2 regions of the Paenibacillus nitricinens genome follow, and region 2 is predicted to be linked to the other one. Evidence: riboswitches for the same ligand, from Rfam matches in the RefSeq annotation. Region 2 holds a riboswitch; the other holds the start of a gene.

Region 1 (10,726 bases), 470 kb from region 2:
TGGGAAATCAACTGAGAACAAACCGGAAAGTACAGACGGAAATGAGGATGCAGCTGCAACTGCAAGACCGAATGACGGATCTGGTGAACAAGCGGAGAATGAAACACCTTCGGCACGTGAGCTCGCTTTTCGAGAACAAGAGACTAAACTTGCTGAATTAATGGGTGTGATCACCCACTATGTGGAGGAAAATAATCTCGGAGAACAAATTTTTGTTGCTGACAAACCGCAGGGGATAGAAATCACACTCAGTGATCGTTTTCTATTCGATATAGGTAAGGCAGACCTGAAATCACCAGCCTTCCCTGCTCTTCAGCAGTTATCTGGTTTATTCAAAGACATCGGCGCAAAGATTAGCATTGAAGGACATACCGATAATACGCCCGTATCCTCGGCTTCTCAATTTAACGACAACTGGGAGCTGTCTGGTGCTCGTGCGCTATCTGTACTGCGCTTTTTTCTAGACCATGAAGGACTGAAGCCGGATACTTTTCAATACGCAGGTTATGCTGACACCCAGCCCACCGCAGATAATACCACGATAGCAGGTAAGCAGAAGAACCGCCGTGTAGAGATCATTGTGCTGCGGCAGCTTCAAGAGGGTGAATAAAATATTGATTGTACTCAGAGCTAGATATAGTAGTTAGTGCGGGTGCGAATCTGCTATCAACATACTAAAATGACTTGCCACTATTAATTACGGAAATACTCCCTGATTAATCCCCTATTTAGTCAAAAATAGCGGTTTCACCGGAATTTTCAGGGAGAAATTGCCTAAAACTCTTTGTGTCACGCTATATTCGTCTAAAATAAGGGAGGTTTCCCCTAATTCCACAACTAGCAGATTCGCTTTTAAATAAAATCAAATAATTCCGAGCCGTCCCAGGGTATGACGCAAAAATCCCTACCCACCTCTAAATAAAAACACCAAACAGCAAGTCCCCAAAAACAGAAACTTGCTGCTACAAATATCACTCGTGATAAAATTAATATACTGTGAAAAATCCCAATTACTCTCCTACCAATGCACGATATCCGGCTGCATCCAGCAGACCTTTTACAGCATCAGCATACTCTCCGTCCACTTCAATTTCAAAAATCCAACCCTCGCCATACGGCTTATCGTTGATCAGCTCCGGACTAGCCTCTAAACCGTCATTAATCTTGGTAACCGTCCCCGAGACGGGTGAATATAATTCCGATACAGTCTTAACAGATTCGATACTGCCTACGCTGTCACCGGCTGAAATGGCCGAGCCCACTTCTGGAAATTCCACAAACACGATATCGCCTAACAAATGCTGAGCATGATCCGTAATCCCAATACGTACTACGCGTCCTTCCACTTGCTGTGCCCACTCATGCTCTTCGCTGTAAAGAAGGTGATCTAAAACTTCACTCATTTCAAGCCGCCTCATTTCCAAATTGGAATTCTAAATTTAGTTATAGCCTAAGTGATCCCAGAGCAGAATGTCAATATTACTAACAGTAAAATAAATTTGTCGTTTTTTTGACTTTTTCTTGTTGACAGCGCCCTCCTATACCCGTTTAATGGAGACATACAAGAAGAAACGACGTTGTCGTCTTTTTTATAGACGATAACCGTTTCTCGGAGAAATATAAAACAAATACAGTTGCGGATGATGGCATAGGGAGAGACTGTCTCACTTGAAGACGGCGCCGAAGGAGTAAGCCCTAACAGGGGTGAATCTCTCAGGCAAAAGGACCTTTGTCGGACGTACCTCTGGAGAGCATCAGACGCGGGGCTGAGTGCGTCAGGTCACCAACGGGGAAACTTGCAGGTTCGTTACGGCAGGGTAACTCTCAGGTACAAAGGACAGAGCAGAAAGCGATTAGTGCATTTATGCATGATTGCTTCTGCCTGTCCTTTTTTTCGTATGTAATCAGACTAGGGGAGTGACGATATGGATGCTTTGAAAAGAACACCTTTTTACGATCTCTATTCCGCTTACACGGAGTCCAGGTGCATTGATTTTGGCGGCTGGGAGCTGCCAGTACAGTTTACAGGTATCGTGAAGGAGCATGAAGCTGTTCGCCAGCAGGCTGGACTGTTCGATGTATCGCATATGGGTGAATTCATGGTGATCGGGAGCGGTGCTGAAGCCTTTTTACAGAAAATGACGACCAACGATGTCAGCCGCCTGACCGATGGTGCGGCACAATATACGCTGCTCTGTTATCCAAACGGCGGTGTGGTCGACGATTTGCTCGTGTACCGAATAAGTGAAGGCCGTTATATGCTTGTCGTAAATGCCTCCAACATCGATAAGGACTTCCAGTGGCTGCAAGAGCATCTGACCTCTGAATTCGGTGAAGTCACACTCACTAATGTCTCTGACGAGACGCTTTTGCTTGCCTTGCAAGGCCCGTTGGCAGAGACCATACTCGCGAAAGTTACTGATGCTCCGATCTCAGAACTCAAGCCTTTCCACTTCATCGAACGCGCAACCGTCTGCGGTGTAGAAGTACTGATCTCCCGTACGGGTTACACCGGCGAAGATGGCTTCGAGATCTACGCTCCGCTGGATGGGGCAGCAACGTTATGGAACGGCCTACTCGCAGCTGGCACTCCTCACGGATTAACACCTGCTGGACTGGGCGCCCGTGATACGCTGCGTTTTGAAGCAAAATTGCCGCTGTACGGTCAGGAGCTGTCAGCTGACATCACCCCTCTTGAAGCTGGAGTACAGTTCTTTGTGAAGCTGGACAAAGCGGACTTTATCGGTCGCGATGCGCTATTGCAGCAAAAAGAAGCCGGTCTACCCCGACGTCTGGTCGGCTTAGAAATGATTGACCGGGGCATTCCGCGCTCCCATTACCCAGTCTATGCGAACGGCGTTAAAATCGGAGAGGTCACAACCGGAACCCAATCACCAACGCTGAAACGCAATCTGGGATTAGCTTTGCTTGATACAGCTTACAGTGAAATAGGCACAGAGGTATTCGTAGAGATACGCGGCAAGCAGCTTAAGGCTGTCGTGATTAAAGCCCCTTTTTACAAGTATAAACGCCTTTAGCGTCCATATTGGGACGGTTAGCTTTTAAGCGAGAAATAGAAGGATAAAGTATAGCGTGAAAATTGTACTTTCTTATATTTTAAAAAAGCCAAGGAGTGAAACCTTAATGAAGCACCGTTATCTGCCCATGACAGCACAGGACCGCGTAGAGATGATGGAAACCGTCGGGATTCAGTCCATAGATGAGCTGTTCTCCGATATTCCTGAAGCCGTCCGTTATCAAGGCACTATGCCGATGTCTGAACCACTCGATGAGTACGCCCTGCTACGTCACATGAAAGGTCTCGCTGACCGAAATGCTGATTTCGATTCGCACGCCAGCTTCCTCGGCGCCGGATTATACGACCATCACATCCCTGTGGTGATCAACCATGTCATTTCCCGTTCTGAATTCTACACTGCTTACACCCCTTATCAACCGGAGATCAGCCAAGGCGAACTGCAGGCGATCTTCGAATTCCAATCCTACATTTGCGAACTAACCGGTATGAAAGTAGCCAATGCCAGCATGTATGATGGCGCAACCGCATTATCCGAAGCAGCAGTCCTCGCAGCTGGTGCTACCAAACGCAAAAAATTAATTGTTTCCCGCACCGTTCATCCTGAAGCGCGCCAAGTGTTACGCACATCGGCTAATGCTTGGGGGCTTGAGGTCGTGGAGATTGACTATAAAAACGGCGTTACCGATCAGGTGAAGCTTGCTGAAGCCATTGATGGTGATACAGCTGCAGTACTGATGCAATCGCCTAACTTTTTTGGCAGCATCGAAGATCTTAGCTCTGTTGAGCCGCTGATCCATGCTGTTAAAGGGTTGTTCGTCGTCAGTGCAAATCCGATCGCTCTTGGCGTACTAGAAACACCAGGCAAGCTCGGAGCCGACATCGTAGTCGGTGACGCTCAGCCACTTGGTATTCCAGCTTCCCTCGGCGGTCCAACCTGTGGATTCTTCGCGGTAGCTGAGCACTTGATGCGTAAGATGCCGGGCCGTATCGTAGGCCAAACGGTTGACCGTAACAGAAAACGCGGTTTCGTTCTGACGCTGCAAGCACGGGAGCAGCATATCCGCCGAGAAAAAGCTACCTCGAACATCTGCTCCAATCAGGCGCTGCTGGCTCTCTGCGCATCGGTTTACTTGTCCGTTATGGGCAAAGAAGGTATGCGTGAAGTAGGCGAGCTAAACATTCGTAAAAGCCATTATGCCGCTGATAAACTTAGCCAACTAACAGGTGCTGAATATGCCTTCTCTTCCCCCTTCTTTAACGAGTTTGTCTTGAAGCTTCCTGAGGGAAGCAGCGTTAGCGCAATTAATTCGAAGCTGCTGAAGGAAGGTTATCTCGGCGGTTATGATCTGGGCCGTGATTATCCTGAGCTTGCTGGACATATGCTGGTAGCCGTTACGGAAAAGAGAAGCAAAAACGAAATTGACCAATTTGCTAGCGCACTGGAGGGCTGTTTATGAAACCGGAGCAAAGTCTAATTTTTGAATTAAGCCGTCCCGGCCGTTCGGCCTATTCTTTGCCACTGTGCGATGTGCCGCAGGAAGAAAGCTTAGAATCTCTGATTCCATCAGGTTTACTCCGTAGCGAACCCGTCGTGCTTCCAGAAGTATCGGAAGTGGATGTCATTCGCCACTACACTTCCTTGTCACGCCGCAACTTTGGGGTAGATAACGGCTTCTATCCACTCGGTTCATGTACGATGAAATACAATCCGAAGATTAACGAAGATGTTGCCCGCATCGTAGGCCTAGCTAAGATCCACCCTTACCAGCCAGAAGAAAGCATTCAAGGCGCACTGGAATTAATGTATACCCTGCAAAATGACTTGTCTGCACTAACCGGCATGGATGCTGTATCTTTACAACCTGCCGCAGGTGCTCATGGGGAATGGACCGGTCTCATGATGATCCGCGCCTACCATGAAAGCCGCGGCGAGACCCGCACGAAGGTTATCGTGCCGGATTCCTCACACGGCACCAATCCTGCTAGTGCTTCAGCCGCAGGGCTTGAAACGATCACGATCCCATCCACAGATAAAGGGATGGTTGATCTTGAAGCGCTGCGGGCAGCAGTCGGCAGCGATACTGCCGCGCTAATGCTGACTAACCCAAGCACACTCGGCTTGTTCGAGACCCAAATCGTCGAGATTGCTGAGATCGTGCATGAAGCAGGCGGCTTGCTCTATTACGATGGAGCGAACTCCAATGCTATTATGGGCATTACCCGCCCCGGTGATATGGGCTTTGACGTTGTGCATTTGAACTTGCATAAGACAATGAGTACCCCGCACGGCGGCGGTGGCCCTGGAGCCGGACCTGTTGGCGTAAAATCCATCCTGATTCCGTTCCTACCACAACCAACTGTGGTGAAAAACGAAGATAACAGCTTCTCACTCGACTTCGGCGGACCTGAATCCATTGGACGCGTGAAAGCTTTTTACGGCAACTTTGGTATTCTCGTTCGTGCCTACGCCTATATCCGTACCTATGGCCCAGATGGACTGCGTGAGGTATCCGAAAATGCCGTGCTGAATGCGAACTATATGATGCACCGTCTGGCGCCGTATTTTGAAATTCCGTATCCGGGCGTATGTAAGCATGAATTCGTAATGTCCGGCAAAAACCTCAAGCAGTATGGTGTGCGCACCTTAGACGTTGCTAAACGATTACTCGACTTCGGCTACCATCCGCCAACCGTGTACTTCCCTCTGACTGTTGAGGAATGCATGATGATCGAGCCTACGGAAACCGAAAGTAAAGAAACGCTCGACGGCTTCATCGATACAATGATCCAGATCGTGAAAGAAGCGCAGGAGACACCGGAGATCGTAATCAACGCACCGCATACCACAGAGATTAGCCGTTTGGATGAGACACAAGCCGCGCGTAAGCCGGTATTGAATTGTTCTTGCGGTTAATAGATAGTGAGCAATATTAAAAAAGCAGGCCACGATAATCGGTTTATCGTCGGCCTGCTTTTTAGTATGCGAATAAAAATCAACACTATGATCTACTCGGCCTGCACCTTCGCAAAAATCTGGAGTTATGATATTCTAATTTGGAGGTAGCGTTTTCCCCTTAGAAAGGAATGTATTCCTTGTGAAATTTGAATTTGTCCATAATGTATTCCACAGAAAATATTTATTGTCCCTTCCCTATTTGCTCCTCGCATTATTTATGTTATCCGCCTTGTCTTCATCCCATAGAATATTCTCTATCATCCCTTTCATATTAATTATGCTAAATGCGTTGTATATCGTTGTAAAAATCATAATTCATAAAATCAAAACTTAGATCTCTCGCACTGTTCAAATACGCAAGTAAATTCTCATTTTCTAAATAATAAGACCCTTCCCAGCATCATTTAAAATGACTGAGAAGGGCCTATTTCAGTTGTTTATCACTATAACTTTTTGAAATTAAGCACCATGCGTCGGAATTTCTACTTTCACCGCGCCCTTGCGCTCCTTAGCCGATTTACGGAAGTAGAACAGCTCGTAAATCGCTGGAACCACAACCAGCGTAAGCAGCGTTGCCGCGGTCAAGCCACCGATGACCACAATCGCCAAGCTTTGCGAGACGATGCTGCCCATCTCGGCATGGCCGAACAGCAGTGGAGTCATGGCGCAAATGGTAGCAATTGCCGTCATCAGAATCGGACGCATCCGTGTTCCTGCCGCTTCCAGAATGGCTTCGCGAACACCCATATGCATTTCATTCTGCTTAATACGGTCAATGAGCACAATGGCATTGGTCACGACGATACCGATTAACATCAACGCCCCGAATAAAGCGGTGAAGTCAGGCGTTACGCCGGATACGATCAGCCCAACAATCGCCCCAATCGCAGCCAATGGCAAGGAGAACATGATTGCCAGCGGAGCACGAAGGGTTTTGAAGGTGAGGACCATGATCAGATACACCAACCCGATGGAGATCAGCGCTGTCATACCAAGGTCAGCGAAATCCTCTGACTGATCCACCGAGGCTCCGCCTGCAAATAGAGTCACACCCTTTGGAAGGGTAAGACTATCGGTTTGTTTTTTAATATCCGCTCCGATTTCAGACACCTTCTTCGGATCCACTTCCGCTGTGATTCTCGCATATGGCTTCCCATCTTTATGGAACAACAGTGCTGGTTCATTCCGAACCTCATAGGTTGCTAGTTGTGACAATGGCTTTGGACCTTCAGCAGTCATGAGCGTCATTGCCTTTAAATCTTGCTCTGTCTTTGGCTCAGCTATAGGATCTAACACTACTCCAGCAGGCGTACCGTCCAGTTCGATTTGCCCTATAGGGATCGGATTCAGCATAGCCGACAATTGCATGGTAATTTCTTGTGCATTCGTCTGTATTGGATCTACCTTAAATGTAAAGACAGGTTTGGTATCCTCCATATTGCTACTGACCTTCTGAATACCCTCCACAGTCTTCAGCTTATCCGTAACTTCTGCTGCAACAGCAGTAATATTAGTAAGATCATCACCCACGATATCAATATACTCGCTAGTGGAGCTTGAACCCATCATACTCATTTGATTGGCCACCAGGGTTGCTCCTGCATAGGAATCCTTCACATCACGGACATAATCGATGAAGCCTTGCGCATCTGCACCTTTTTTCATAACAACGGTATAGTCCACTAAGGTCTCTGAGCTGACACTCCCCCATTGTGCTGCGTCCGCACTATTCCCAGACTGCATGATCACTGTTTCTGCTTCTGGACGTTTCATCAGATCTTGCTCTAGCTGCTTTCCTTTTTCCAAAATCTCTTTAACAGGAACATCCTTCGGATAGTTCAACTGAACAGAGACATAGCTGGCATCTGAAGCATCAAGCGCACCTTTTGGCATCGTCACATAGGCTGCGATGGAGCCAATCAGAAGCAGAAGACCTAGGGATAAAGTGATCCATTTCCGGCGAAGATTCCAATCAAGGAATCGGGTAAACCATTTAGATGGCTCATGTTCTTTCATAGAAGTTCTTCTGAGCAGCCATGAGCTTAACAATGGAACCACCGTCAAGGCTACAACGAGTGAAGTAAGCAATGAATACGTTACAGTTAAGGCAAACGGAAGCAGGAAAGCCTGCAAACTACCACGCAGAAGACCCATCGGCAGAAATACCGCTACCGTTGCAATCGTAGATGAAGTAATTGCTCTAGCCACTTCCCCAGTTGCGCTTATGATCATTTCACGGGAGAAGGGTTCTTTTTGCAGCCTACGGTAAATGTTCTCAATGACTACGATACTATCATCCACCAAGCGACCGACCGCAACAGCCACACCACCGAGCGTAATAATATTCAGACTTATACCGGATATATCCAATAGATATAAAGTAACTGCTAAGGAAAGCGGGATAGAAACCGCCGTAATCAGAGTTGCCCGCAGGTTGCGCAGGAACAACAGAATCACGATCGTAGCGAACAACGCGCCAAGCAATACTTCACGCAGCATACTGTTCACCGAGGTAACCACCATATCTGATGTGCTGAATACCACCGCTGCTTCTGCATTTGGAATGGTTTTGTTAATATGTGCTACGGTATCTTGGATATGATCTCCGACACTCACTGCATTTGCGTTAGCTTCTTTGGTTACTATGGCGAAAAGAACATCTTTCCCATTCGAGCGGCTAACGCTTTCTTGATCCTGCTTCAACTCGACAGCAGCAATATCCTGCAGCTTAACGTCTGCGGAAACAGGGAGTTTTTTTAACGTATCGATACTATCTATTGAAGAAACCACGTTAACATTCCCCGTCTGCCCTCCAATCGTCTGCTCCCCAAGGGATGCCGATACATTACGTCCTTGAAGTAACCCTAACACTTGAGGCGTCGTAATACCTTTTTCAGCCATTAATTTCGGATCTAGCTTCACTCGCACTTGCGGAGTTACTTTGCCATATAAGGCGACGTTGGCTACACCTTCAGCTTGTTGCATCTCTGGAATGATCGTTTCTTCCGCAAGCTTAAGGTTTTCTTTAGTTAGCCCTTCATCAAACGAAAGCGTAACCTGCGACACGGGAATCATGGAAGTATTCAATTGAAGTACAAAAGGAGCCATCACCCCTTCAGGGAATTGCAACGAATCTACAACCTTTTGCACCTCCCCAGCAGCATCCTTCATATTCGTTTTCGAATCATAAAAAATATTCACCTGTGCGTATCCGTCTCCGGAAGTAGACAATATTTCTTTCTTTCCCTTTACAAAAGCAGCCCCAGCCTCAATCGGCTTCGTAACCTTTGTTTCCATCGCATGGGCATCCTGACCCGGACCGAGCACCGTTACAGTCACTTGCGGATTATCCGCCTCTGGCATAAATTCCATCGGCAGCGAAGTGTAGCTCAGCCCTCCCACTACTAGCGCCATTACCACTAAAAGCCCTACCGCCGCCTTGTTACCGAACGACCATTTGGTTAACCATTTCATACTCGTTTCCCCTTCCACCCCGTATATTTCTGGTACTCCTTTTATGACTGCCCCATTATGTATTATTTTCCATCCCGAGATTTAGTTTAGACATTTTTAGCCGAAGTCAAAACAGCCCTACGGCTGGTTTTATACTCCGTCTTGAGGCGGGGAACTTTCTCCTTCTGAAGTACAGGAAACTAGAGCACAAAAAAAAAGCGCCCCATAAGCCATGTAAATGACTTATAGGGCGCCCTTTTCTTTTGCTTTATTTCTCTCCAGCGCGCACTGGATCGCGGAACATATATTTTAAGAGTGGTGGTGTTACAAGTGTAGTTACAATGACAACAATAATTACCGAAGTGAAATACTGCTGCTGCAACAATCCGCTACTCAGACCTGTTGCCGCGATAATCAATGCAACCTCACCCCTAGAAATCATCCCTGAACCAATAATAAGCGAGGAATGGTTATTAAAACCTGTAAGACGCGCACCCAGACCGCCACCAAACAATTTGGTCAGAATGGCAATCACCGTCAACAAGAGGACAAATCCCAGTTGACTGCCAACTCCTTCAAAGGAAACATTAAGTCCGATACTGACAAAGAAGACCGGAACAAAAATCGAATAGGCAATAGGCTCCAGCTTAGATTCCACAGTGTGCTTAAAAGAGGTTTGAGAAATAGCAATCCCAGCTGCAAAAGCACCGATGATGCCTGCCATCCCCATAATTTCAGCAAAATACGCGAACGCAAAGCAAATCATTAGCGCAGCTGCAATAACAGCCTCTGTCACCTTTAGCGGAGCCATCCATTTCATCACCCGCGGCACAACAAACCAACCCACAACAAGCGCTACAGCGAAGAACAGCACTTTTTTCGTAATTAAAAGACCAATGGATACTGATTCTCCTGTGCCAAAAAAGCTCATTAATACAGCGAGCAAAATAACAACCAGAATATCATCCACTACAGCGGCTCCCAGAATGGTAGAACCTTCCCGTGTATTTAGCTTATTCATATCCTTCAGCACCTGTACTGAAATGCTGACCGATGTTGCACTAAGAATGACGCCCATAAACATAGCATTATGATAAGCAAATCCAAACATTTCTCCGATGGCGAATCCACCTAGAAAAGGTAAAATAATACCTCCGACGGCTACTGCGAAAGCTGACTTCCAGTTCTTGCGCAGTTGCTCCAAATCCGTCTCAAGCCCTGCTATAAACATTAACAATAGAACACCGATCTCCGAAAAATAATGAATAAACTCTCCA
Region 2 (10,726 bases):
TGTCCGTAAGGATATAACACGGTATCTCGATAGCCTGCTTCATCATTTAAAAAGAAGGTTTCATAGAAACGGTAACCGACATAGATACCTTCTTGATAATTGAGGAATGAATACTTCAAATTATCGTATTTGTAGTCTCCAAAGTTCTCACTTGCTGGAGCCGATGAATTGTCATAAACATACGTATCCGTAATACGGCCTGATGGATTGATATTTCCTGCAAGAATATTTCCTAATGCGTTGGCTCCATAAGGCCCAGGTGTTCCTATCCACAAGACAGATTTAATAGATTTAAATTCATTTACGAAACCAAGCTCTAAGGCATTCCCCGCATTTACAACGATTGTGACATTTTCAAATGACTGTGCAACCTTTTCAATCAAAGCGCGTTTATTTGCTGTCAATTTCAACTGCTCAGCGGTCGCATCACTAGCTTCTGTACTCTCACTAGCAATGACAATAATTGCATTTTCCGAATAGGATTTCGCTTGTGCTATTGCTTCGTCCGATAAATAATCGATTTTAGGTTCATCGCTAGAGTTTCCGCCTAACATACCTTTTACAACTTGAATGACTCCGGTACTCGCCTTGCTGCCCACTCCTGCTTTTGCACCAACCTCTTGATACAAGTCATGAAGCTCGGTATTGTACAAAATACCTGCATTTTCTAGACCTTTAAATAAATTAACCGCACGGGAAGTATCCCCCGCACCCGATCCTCCGCCGCCATAACGTAGCTCTAATGCAGCTAATCCGAAGACGTTAACCTTTTTATCTTTCAAAGGCAGCTGTTTATCATCATTCTTCAATAGAACAATGCCTTCATTCGCAATTTCTTCAGCTATTTTCCCACCTTGTTCACGTGCTGCAAGTGCCTCAGGGGAATCGGTTATGGCTGTAATGTGTTTTCCTGTTAGCGCATCGATGATGCTAGAAGCGGTTGCACCGAATTGTACGAACAACAATATGACAACAAGCGCTACGATCGACCAGCCGGTGAAACGTCTTGATCTATTTTTAATTTTCTTGTAGCGTTTCGCTTCTTTTTTCATCGCTCTACGATCTTTGCGCCTTAGAGTTTTCAACTCTATTTTTGTTTGTTTCTTTTGCTCTTTTCTTAATTGTTTGTCCTGTTCAATCGCTGCTGTTCGTTCTGCTTCCGGTAGCGCTTTAATTTCTTGCTTTCGCGCTCGCAGCTTAGCTTTATCTTCCTTCACCTTTTGCACGATTTCACTTTTCTTAACGCGTTTAATATTAAAATTGTCCACCACGGCGACCCCCTCCGGTATCGTCTTTCTTTTTCACAATCATAATATAGCGCTTACATTTTAACTATGAGGATCTTGTCGAAAAAAAAGCTAAATATTGCGTTCATTCGATTGATCAAGAAATCGAGTGAGCAATATTTAGCATTAATCGTTGGTTTTTTCTAAGTCGATCATAACAATCCCGAATAGCGGAACTTCGAACTCAAGTGTATGATTTCCCTTTATTTTCAGTTGTTCTACGCTTCTCGAAGGTCGATTAATTGCATTCCAATACGCAATATCTTCGAAAGACAACTTTTTGCATTTTCTTAAATCAGCAAGGTCTAATCGCTGATCTATTTGCTCAGTAGTTAATCGTTGCTTGATCAATCGGTATGTCCCTTCAAGGTTTGTAAGCTCCATCTTTATAAAAACATAGGGACTTTTTGCCTTATGCCAAGCTAATTCTAGTTTTTCCTTATTTTCATTGATAAACAGATGTTGCTCTTCTTCTGGATAAACCGTTAAAATGCGGTAGTTATCTTGCTGTTTTGTCACGATACATGAGTTGTTTTTGAACACAATCTCATCAAACAAGCGACTCACAAACGCTGTCGCATACCAATTGTCCTTGTAACGACCATCCGGTGTAAGTAATGAAAGCTTACTTGCCAGCTCATCTGGAAAATACTCAAACAGCTTGGCTGAATCGAGTGATAATGGGGGGAAATAGTGACCTGCAATTTCGTTTTGATTCATTAGGTTTATATATTGCCAAATGCTTGCATTTGCTTGTGCTAGATCTGAATAGGCGTGTAGATAATCATCCTGATCGTAAACCAGCATTCGATCCAAAATACGATTCTGATCTTGCATGTTTGTGTTCTCACCAATGACCCGAATGTATTCTTCATCAAATAGATAATTAAGCGCAGTTTCAAGTGGAATCTTGCGCATACGGGTCCAGTCATCAATGCAATAAACGGCATTATGGCAGGTCATATCGAGCAGCATCGCATCTTCTGGCGGGATGGGAAAATGAATGACTACGTTCTTATAGTTTTTAAAGATTGAAATGGCATTCACTAACGGCAAACGTAATTCCCTGCTATTTTTCATTTCATAGAAGCAGCGGAACTCGTACATCCAATCCTGACTTGTCATATAATTTTGTTGCAGATGAAGATTTAATTCAGTCATTATCGTTTGAAACCATTCATTGTTATGAAATCCCCGCTCCTCCCAATCATCCAAATCTATAGATTGAAATTGAAGGTAGGGAAACATGCCAACAGACACGATCTGCTGCAACATTCGATCCAACTCACGAAATGAACAGAACAGCTTCCCTTCGCTTAAACGTATATCCACTTTTTTAAAAATACGAGTGACCGCTACCCACTTCACCCTAAGGCGTTGACGTACTTCGAGCAAACGGCTATCCATAAGTTCGCCTTTTACTTTAAGAACATGATTGACCTTTGAGTACTGGCCGATCGTTTTATGCAAATCTAATTGCACCTCGATGCGATCGGGGGCAATAGACGTGCCAGCCGGCAATTCACCTAACGGCACATACGGCGATAGTAGAGCTAATACATCTTGGGACAGCTCCGCATCGGCACGATTCTGCACCGCTCTTATTTGACGCTGTTCACGAAATTCAGCAGGTGAAAGCTCATACCTTATTTTAAATGCCTCGTTAAATGATCGTACATTGGGGAAGCCGTTGACTAAAGCAATCGTGACAATCTTATCGTTCGTATTTTCCAGCATACGTAAGCTATGAAACAATCGCACTTCTTTGATATAATTTCCGATTGAAATCCCTAGCTGATTTTTAAAGGAATGCGCCAAGTAGTATTTGCTACTATAAGACTGTTCAGCAATCTCATCCAGGCTGAGTTTGTCCGCATAATTAACATTGATAAATGATACAATTTCTTTTACCTTATCCGAAGCTGTATGCACTTGCTTCTTTTCATCTTCTGGCCCAAGATAACGGTACAGCAATCCGATTAAACGTTTCGAATACCCTTCGATGATATAATCAGAACCGGCTCCCGGATATATCCTTTCGACGTACAAGTACGCCATACAATTCTTCACAAGCTCATATCCATCTTTTTTGTACACCATCGACAGTGGAATGTTAAGCTTAAATGCCGGAAACTCTTCTTGATACTCATTGGTTAGAAACTTTACCGAGAGCGTCGCATTCTCTTCACTGCCAATTACACGAACAATATCACCTTTATTAAAAACGAAAATATCGCCTGTCCGAATCAAAATATCCGAACCGTTTCGCATTATTTCTAGATAACCAGAAAGAACAAACCATGCCGTTAACTCCGTCATAAGTAGAAAATCCACTTCCTCAATCGTTTCGATTGCGGCCAGTACGATTTGATCTGATCCATTGTTCTTTTTATTCAAAATCAACAATCTCCTCTTCCAACATGAAAAAATATGTTACTGTTACTGAGTACCTGACGATTTGCTCATAATTATTGATTATAAACGATTGCTCTCTGAAATCTAAAAAAATAGGACGGTGCATCATATGGTATTTGCATTTTTGTTTATATTCGCTATGTACGCGGCAAGTAACTATTACATCGCGAGAAAGATTTTTAAATGGTTACAACATGTATTTCCAAATATTAATGGGATTATATACGGAGTCATCTACGGCTTGTGTGCGGTAACAATCATTATTAATCTACTATTGTCCTCTTCAGCTATGACGAACGATTCAAGTATTGTTAATTTTATTGGTCAATCCGGGGACTATTGGATGGGGATCTATTTCTATTTGTTCTTGCTGTTACTCCTTTCCGATGTAGTCTTACTTATTAGTAAATGGATCAAAATCATCCCCTCCCCTGCGCCAAAACGTGTTGTTTTTCATACAAGGTCAGTAGTATTAATGCTAGTCATAGGGTTGGTGTCCTATGGGATTTATAACGCCAATCAGATAAAAGAAGTATCGTATCCCCTCCAAATACACAAAAGCACCTCATTAGAGCATTTAAATATTGTTCTAATCAGTGACTTACACTTAGGCTACATAAATGATGTCAAATTTCTTGCAGAGGTTGTTGATCGCATTAATGATATGCAGCCGGATATTGTGTTGATGTCAGGAGATATATTTAATGGAAACTACTATGCCCTCTCTAATCCTTCCAAAGGAATAGAGTTATTAAATACTATTCAGTCCACCTATGGGGTTTATGCTTGTTTAGGTAACCATGATGCAGGACGATCCTACGATGAAATTGTGAACTTTATAGACAAGAGTAACATTAAACTTCTAAATGATGAGCATGTCGTTATTGATAATCAATTCGTTGTAGTTGGCAGGAGAGATTCATCCCCGATTGGTGATCAAGGAAACGCTAGAGCAGTTACTTCTGAAGTGATGAGTAACATTGATACCACTATGCCCGTTATCGTAATGGATCATCAACCCACGAATATGATTGAATACGGAGATGACGTCGATTTGATACTTAGTGGACATACGCATCAAGGACAAGTATTCCCTGCAAATCTAATCACCAATGCTATGTTCACAGTAGATTACGGACACTATCAGAAGAATCCAAACAGCCCTCACGTCATCGTTACATCTGGTGTTGGGACTTGGGGACCGCCATTACGCATTGGTACGAACAGTGAGATAGCACAAATTAAAGTTGATTTTAAATAATATGATTTTAAAAAAAGCGGACAGCCTTTGAACGAGAATTATCGTCATAGACTGCCGCTTTTTATAGTTTTACCTAAGGTTGGTGCGGGGAATATCCGTTATCTTGAAATTTGTATCTCTATATCATACAGCGGTTTTTACCCATGTCCTCCATGTAGCGCAGTCTAGCACTTATAAATACTTTCTTTTATACATCAAGGTAATTTGCCCTGCTATGTATTCTGCGCTATATTGGCTGCCATCCTTAATCCACCACATAATAATCCCCAGTAGTGATGCTGCAATAATATCAAGGGAGACAACCTCCTTAGTGGAATCTATGTTTCTCACGTTTCTTCGTTTCTCAACAGTATTTTTTAACAGGTTGGTCAAATGTTCTTTGAAGCCTTTGTGCTCAATTAATACAGCAAACACTTTTCGGTATTCATAAAAGTAATTTAAAAATGTGACCAGCTGCTCCTGTTCGTTGTTGCTCTTCATTTGTAATAGCGGTTCAACCTTCATGGACAGCTCGTCAAAGATTTCATGTACAATCTGGCGCAATAAGTCGTTAATATCCTCATAATGCAAATAAAACGTTGCACGATTCAGCTCAGCACGGTTGGCGATTTTTTGGACAGTCAATTGAGAAATCTCCACATTCTCGGCCAATAATGAAAAAACAGCATTTTTCAGCATCTTTTTTGAGCGAATGGCTCGTGGGTCAACTCTTTTATGTTCGGACATTTCATCCCTCTATTATCGTTTATATAGTATTTCATCAACTAATTTACCCATTCTGTCGATTAGTCGACATTTTCAATAAAATTGCAAATAGGAATACCGTTTAAATGCTGATATGATTTATTTTATCGACACTATGTCGAAAAAGCAATGAAGAGAGGCCTGTACCATGCAAGAAGATATTAAGAAAATAAATAAAGGAATCCTACTAACCATCCTGATTTTTGGTTGTTTCTTATCTACACTCAATCAGACGCTTTTAAATGTCGCCTTAAGTAGTCTGATGGATGTATTTGATGTCACGGCAACAACTGTACAATGGATTTCAACGGGTTTTATGCTGGTCAACGGAATATTGATTCCGATTACAGCCTATTTAATGAAACGTTTTACAACACGTCAATTATTTCTAAGTGCCATGTCATTTTTATTACTTGGCTCAATCATTTGTGCAGCAGCGCCGAGCTTTAGTCTACTCTTAGTCGGACGGATGATCCAAGCTGCTGGTGCAGGCATTATAATGCCGCTCATGATGAGCGTTGTACTCGCGATCTTCCCTATTGAGAAACGTGGCAGTGCTATGGGACTGCTTGGACTCGCAATGATATTTGCTCCTGCCATTGGACCGACGCTCGCGGGATTTGTTGTCGAATATCACTCTTGGCGCTGGTTATTTATCGGCCTTATCCCACTTGTCATCCTTGTTATAGCGTTGGCGTTCAAATATTTAGTGAATGTATCTGAGACCTCTAAGTCGAAACTGGATGTAGTAAGTGTTCTTTTATCGACCGTCGGATTTGGTTTGATTTTATACGGCTTCAGTAGTGCAGGCAGTAAAGGCTGGGACGACGTAATAGTGATCCTGACATTAGGCATTGGAATCGCTGTAACGGCCGTATTTTGTATTCGACAAATCAAGTCAGATGATCCGCTGCTAAACCTGTCTGTCTTCAAAAATAAAGTATTTACGCTGACATCTCTTATTAATGTATTAATCACCATGATGATGTACGCAGATATGATTCTATTGCCTATTTACCTGCAAAATGGCCGTGGTTTTACAGCATTTGATGCAGGACTACTCTTGTTGCCGGGGGCGCTCGTAAATGCGTTCATGTCACCCGTCACCGGTAAATTATACGACCGTTTCGGTGCCAAACCGCTGTTCATCATTGGTCTGCTATTTATTATTCCATCTATGTGGGCGGTAACTGATCTATCTGAATCTACAACGTATACGTATCTAATGATTCGTACCATTGGCTTGCGAATTGGATTAAGCTTCATTACGATGCCACTCAATACGGCTGGACTAAATGCACTACCCAAACAACTCGGCACCCATGGTACAGCAGTGAACAATACCGTTCGCCAAATTGCCGGAGCCATCGGAACTGCAGTCGTAATTACGATTTACACTGTGCAGGCTACAAGTCATGCGGCCACAGTGATGCAGAGCAATCCCTCTACTACTCCTGAGATCCTTAAATCCCTTGCATCCATTCTTGGGGCAAGTGACGCCTATTACTTTATGATGATTTTATCCGTCGCCGCGTTTGTTATAACCTTATTTATGCCTATGAAAAGCAAGATCACGATTGAAAAGAAAGCAAACCTAGTTAACAAGGAATAACCTTGGTTGTAACTAGCAATTGCAGTATATGAAGAAAAGCCATTCCGTATAGGAATGGCTTTTTGTGTGAATCCCTCAATCAAGCTTAATTACTTTTCCCCTTTTTGCTTCTAATCGAATACAAGATGAATAATAAAATAAACCATAACGGAGTACACAATAAAGCCGGGCGTGTTTCTCCAGCGAACAGCATGATGATCAGTATTCCAGCGAACAAGGTTAAGACAATATAATTAATAGCCGGTGTGAACGGTGCTTTGAATTTGGATTTCGCCTGTAAGTCTGGCCGGGTTTTCTTATACTTAATATGGCAGATGAGCACAATGCCCCATACCCATATAAAACAAATGGCGCTTATCGTTGTCACGATTCCAAAAGCCTGCTCCGGAATAAGTTTACTCAAAAGAGCACCCACAGATATAACAATTGTAGAAATGAATAACGAGTTACCTGGGACATGGTTTTTATTCAGTTTGCCCAAATGAGGTGACGCCTGGTTATTTCTACTCAAATTATAGAGAATTCGGCTTGTCGAGAACATTCCACTATTACAAGCGGAAGCGGCTGAAGTTAATACGACAAAATTAATAATCCCTGCGGCAATTGGAATCCCTACTAAAGTAAAGGTTTTTACAAAAGGACTCTCTGCCGGACTTAGCTCCGTCCAAGGGTTAATGCATAACAGGACGAAAAGCGCACCGACATAGAAAAATAGAATCCGTAAAGGAATTTTATTAATCGCAGATGGGATATTTTTCTCCGGATCCGCTGTTTCCGCTGCCGACACCCCGACCAATTCCACACCCACGTAAGCAAATACAACCATTTGAAAAGAAAATAAGAAGCCTGATATACCGTTCGGAAAAAAGCCCCCATACTCCCATAGGTTTCGTATCGTCACCGATCCTGCATCCGTCTTAAACCCAATGATCAGTAAAATGACCCCAAGACCAATCAAGGCGAGAATCGTAATTACCTTAATTAAAGCAAACCAAAATTCGAGTTCCCCAAAGCTCTTTACAGTTAATAGATTAAGTCCTAATAACACGACTAGACAGGCGATGGCAGGAACCCACTGCGGGATATCAAACCAGTACTGTACATATACGCCAACAGCAATGACATCAGCCATAGCCGTCATAATCCAGCAAAACCAATAGGTCCAACCGGTAATGAATGCGACCCGTGATCCAAGGTAGTCTTCGGCAATATCCGTAAACGATTGATAGCCCGCTTTAGATAATAGGAGTTCTCCCAGTGCTCTCATCACAAAAAACACAGCAATACCCACGATTAAATACGTGATCATAATGGATGGGCCTGCCTTCTCTATCGCCTTACCTGATCCCAAAAATAATCCTGTACCAATGGTGCCGCCAATAGCAATAAGTTGAACATGCCGATTAGCCAGTTCTCTCTTTAATTCTGGTTGTGCCATACCTAGTTCCCCCTTGTGAGTACAATAAATTAGAATAAAAAAAAGAGAGATTGGATGTCATCCAATCTCCCAGATCGTAAGAATATCAAATAATATTTGCCCTGCTGATAGCGATCAGCATGACAAATACATATTCAGTACTCTTCTGTCCTTTTGCCTGAGATTGTGAACCCTTCGGCGCCGCGGAATTTCCGCAGTCTCTCCAGAAGCTGCTCCAGCTAAAGTGTAATCCTTAGCCATCATAGCTCGTGAATTATGAAGTTGATAAAGCGGTAACGCAGTAAAGCTGTTCTGATATTCTAACATATTACTTGTGATGTGAGTGTTAATCAGTGATAAAAGTCTCAAGAATTTAAAGTTAGCCTCATGAACATACTACTTTTTGAAAAGCAAAAACTAAAGGAGTATGCTAATGAAAGCCGCTGTAGTAAAGAAATTCAAAGAAAAGTTAGAGCTACAAGACGTACCTAAACCAAAACCCGGACACAAAGAAATCCTTGTCCACATTCAGGCCTGCGGAGTGTGTCATACTGATTTGCATGCTGCTCATGGCGATTGGCCCGTCAAACCGAAACTCCCTCTTATTCCCGGACATGAAGGCGTTGGGATTATTGAAGAAATAGGTGAAGGAGTTACACACTTAAAGGTAGGAGACCGTGTAGGAATTCCATGGCTGTACTCAGCCTGCGGTCATTGTGAATATTGTCTTACTGGAAGAGAGACTCTTTGTCTGGATCAGCAAAATTCCGGATATTCCGTAGATGGCGGATATGCAGAATATTGTGTGGCAGCTGCCGATTATGTAGTTAAGGTTCCTGATAATCTAAGCTTCATCGAAGCGGCACCTTTATTTTGCGCAGGCGTTACTACCTATAAAGCTTTGAAAGTATCGGGTGTAAAGCCAGGTGAGTGGGTAGCCATTTTCGGCGTCGGAGGATTAGGGCATCTTGGTGTACAATATGCAAAAGTGATGGGAATGAACGTAGTGGCCATCGACACGTCGGATGAAAAGATGGAGCTTGCCAAACAACTTGGCGCAGACAAAACCGTAAACGCATTAAAAGAAGATGCGGCAGACTGGATTCAAAAAGAAATCGGCGGAGTACACGGTGTCGTTTGTACAGCGGTTGCGAAAAAAGCATTCGACCAAGCCTACCGTGCCATTCGCCGCGGCGGTACCTGCGTCATGGTTGGGCTGCCTCCTGAATCCATGGATGTTCCCATTTTTGATACCGTATTAAATGGAACAAAGGTAGTTGGTTCGATTGTCGGCACTCGCAAAGATTTGCAAGAAGCATTACAATTCGCTGCAGAAGGAAAAATCAAAACCATTATTGAGACACGTAAACTAGAAGATATTAATGAGATCTACGATCTTATGTTAGAAGGCAAAATCAATGGCCGAATCGTCCTTGATATGACGAAATGACCCTAAAGAAAACATGCTCGAAAAGTGCTACTTTTCGGGCTTTTTTATGACTAATAATTTTGCACAGTCGCACCAAACGTATTAGACTGTAATTTTAAAGCATAGAAGCTTGAGTCAATGACTACAGAGTGATTGATCTAACCATACGATCACACTAAGAAAGAGAGAAATATGTACACGATCAATAGATTTTCTCAGCTTTGCAAAATGAGTGCACGTATGTTGCGACACTATGATAAAGAAGAACTTTTGAAACCAGCGCATGTAGAGGCTACAAACGGCTATAGATATTATGAAAAAAGCCAACTAGAAACAGCGTTACTTATTAAGAGACTGAAAGAATATCGATTCTCCCTACCCGAGATTAGAACTATCCTTCAGACATCAGATAGAGAACTGCTGACTGAATGGATGCATTCAAAAATACTTGAGTTATCCAGTGAGATGAATCGAAATAGACAAATCATTGCAGAAATGCAAGAGATGATTGAAATCAAAGTGAATTTGATTCAAGGCGAACGAAGATCTTTTGATATATCGC

The links. A riboswitch is a leader RNA that binds a small molecule or an ion and turns the genes downstream of it on or off. The one in region 2 is predicted to bind glycine.
Region 1: it holds a riboswitch for glycine, as region 2 does, so the genes downstream of both, gcvT (glycine cleavage system aminomethyltransferase GcvT) here and ACN6KS_RS29920 (amino acid permease) in region 2, are expected to answer to the same signal.

The regions. Positions count from the first base shown of each region.
Region 1 is NZ_CP183948.1:6,247,183-6,257,908, forward strand. It holds gene ACN6KS_RS27920 (flagellar motor protein MotB) at 1-610, shown strand, start outside; gene gcvH (glycine cleavage system protein GcvH) at 1,011-1,403, opposite strand; glycine riboswitch at 1,641-1,739, shown strand; gene gcvT (glycine cleavage system aminomethyltransferase GcvT) at 1,926-3,038, shown strand; gene gcvPA (aminomethyl-transferring glycine dehydrogenase subunit GcvPA) at 3,145-4,497, shown strand; gene gcvPB (aminomethyl-transferring glycine dehydrogenase subunit GcvPB) at 4,494-5,954, shown strand; gene ACN6KS_RS27945 (efflux RND transporter permease subunit) at 6,456-9,470, opposite strand; gene ACN6KS_RS27950 (cation:proton antiporter) at 9,718-10,726, opposite strand, start outside.
Region 2 is NZ_CP183948.1:6,718,471-6,729,196, forward strand. It holds gene ACN6KS_RS29895 (glycoside hydrolase family 3 N-terminal domain-containing protein) at 1-1,268, opposite strand, end outside; gene ACN6KS_RS29900 (helix-turn-helix transcriptional regulator) at 1,413-3,683, opposite strand; gene ACN6KS_RS29905 (metallophosphoesterase) at 3,811-4,962, shown strand; gene ACN6KS_RS29910 (TetR/AcrR family transcriptional regulator) at 5,134-5,688, opposite strand; gene ACN6KS_RS29915 (DHA2 family efflux MFS transporter permease subunit) at 5,855-7,318, shown strand; gene ACN6KS_RS29920 (amino acid permease) at 7,404-8,756, opposite strand; glycine riboswitch at 8,892-8,972, opposite strand; gene adhP (alcohol dehydrogenase AdhP) at 9,169-10,185, shown strand; gene ACN6KS_RS29930 (MerR family transcriptional regulator) at 10,357-10,726, shown strand, end outside.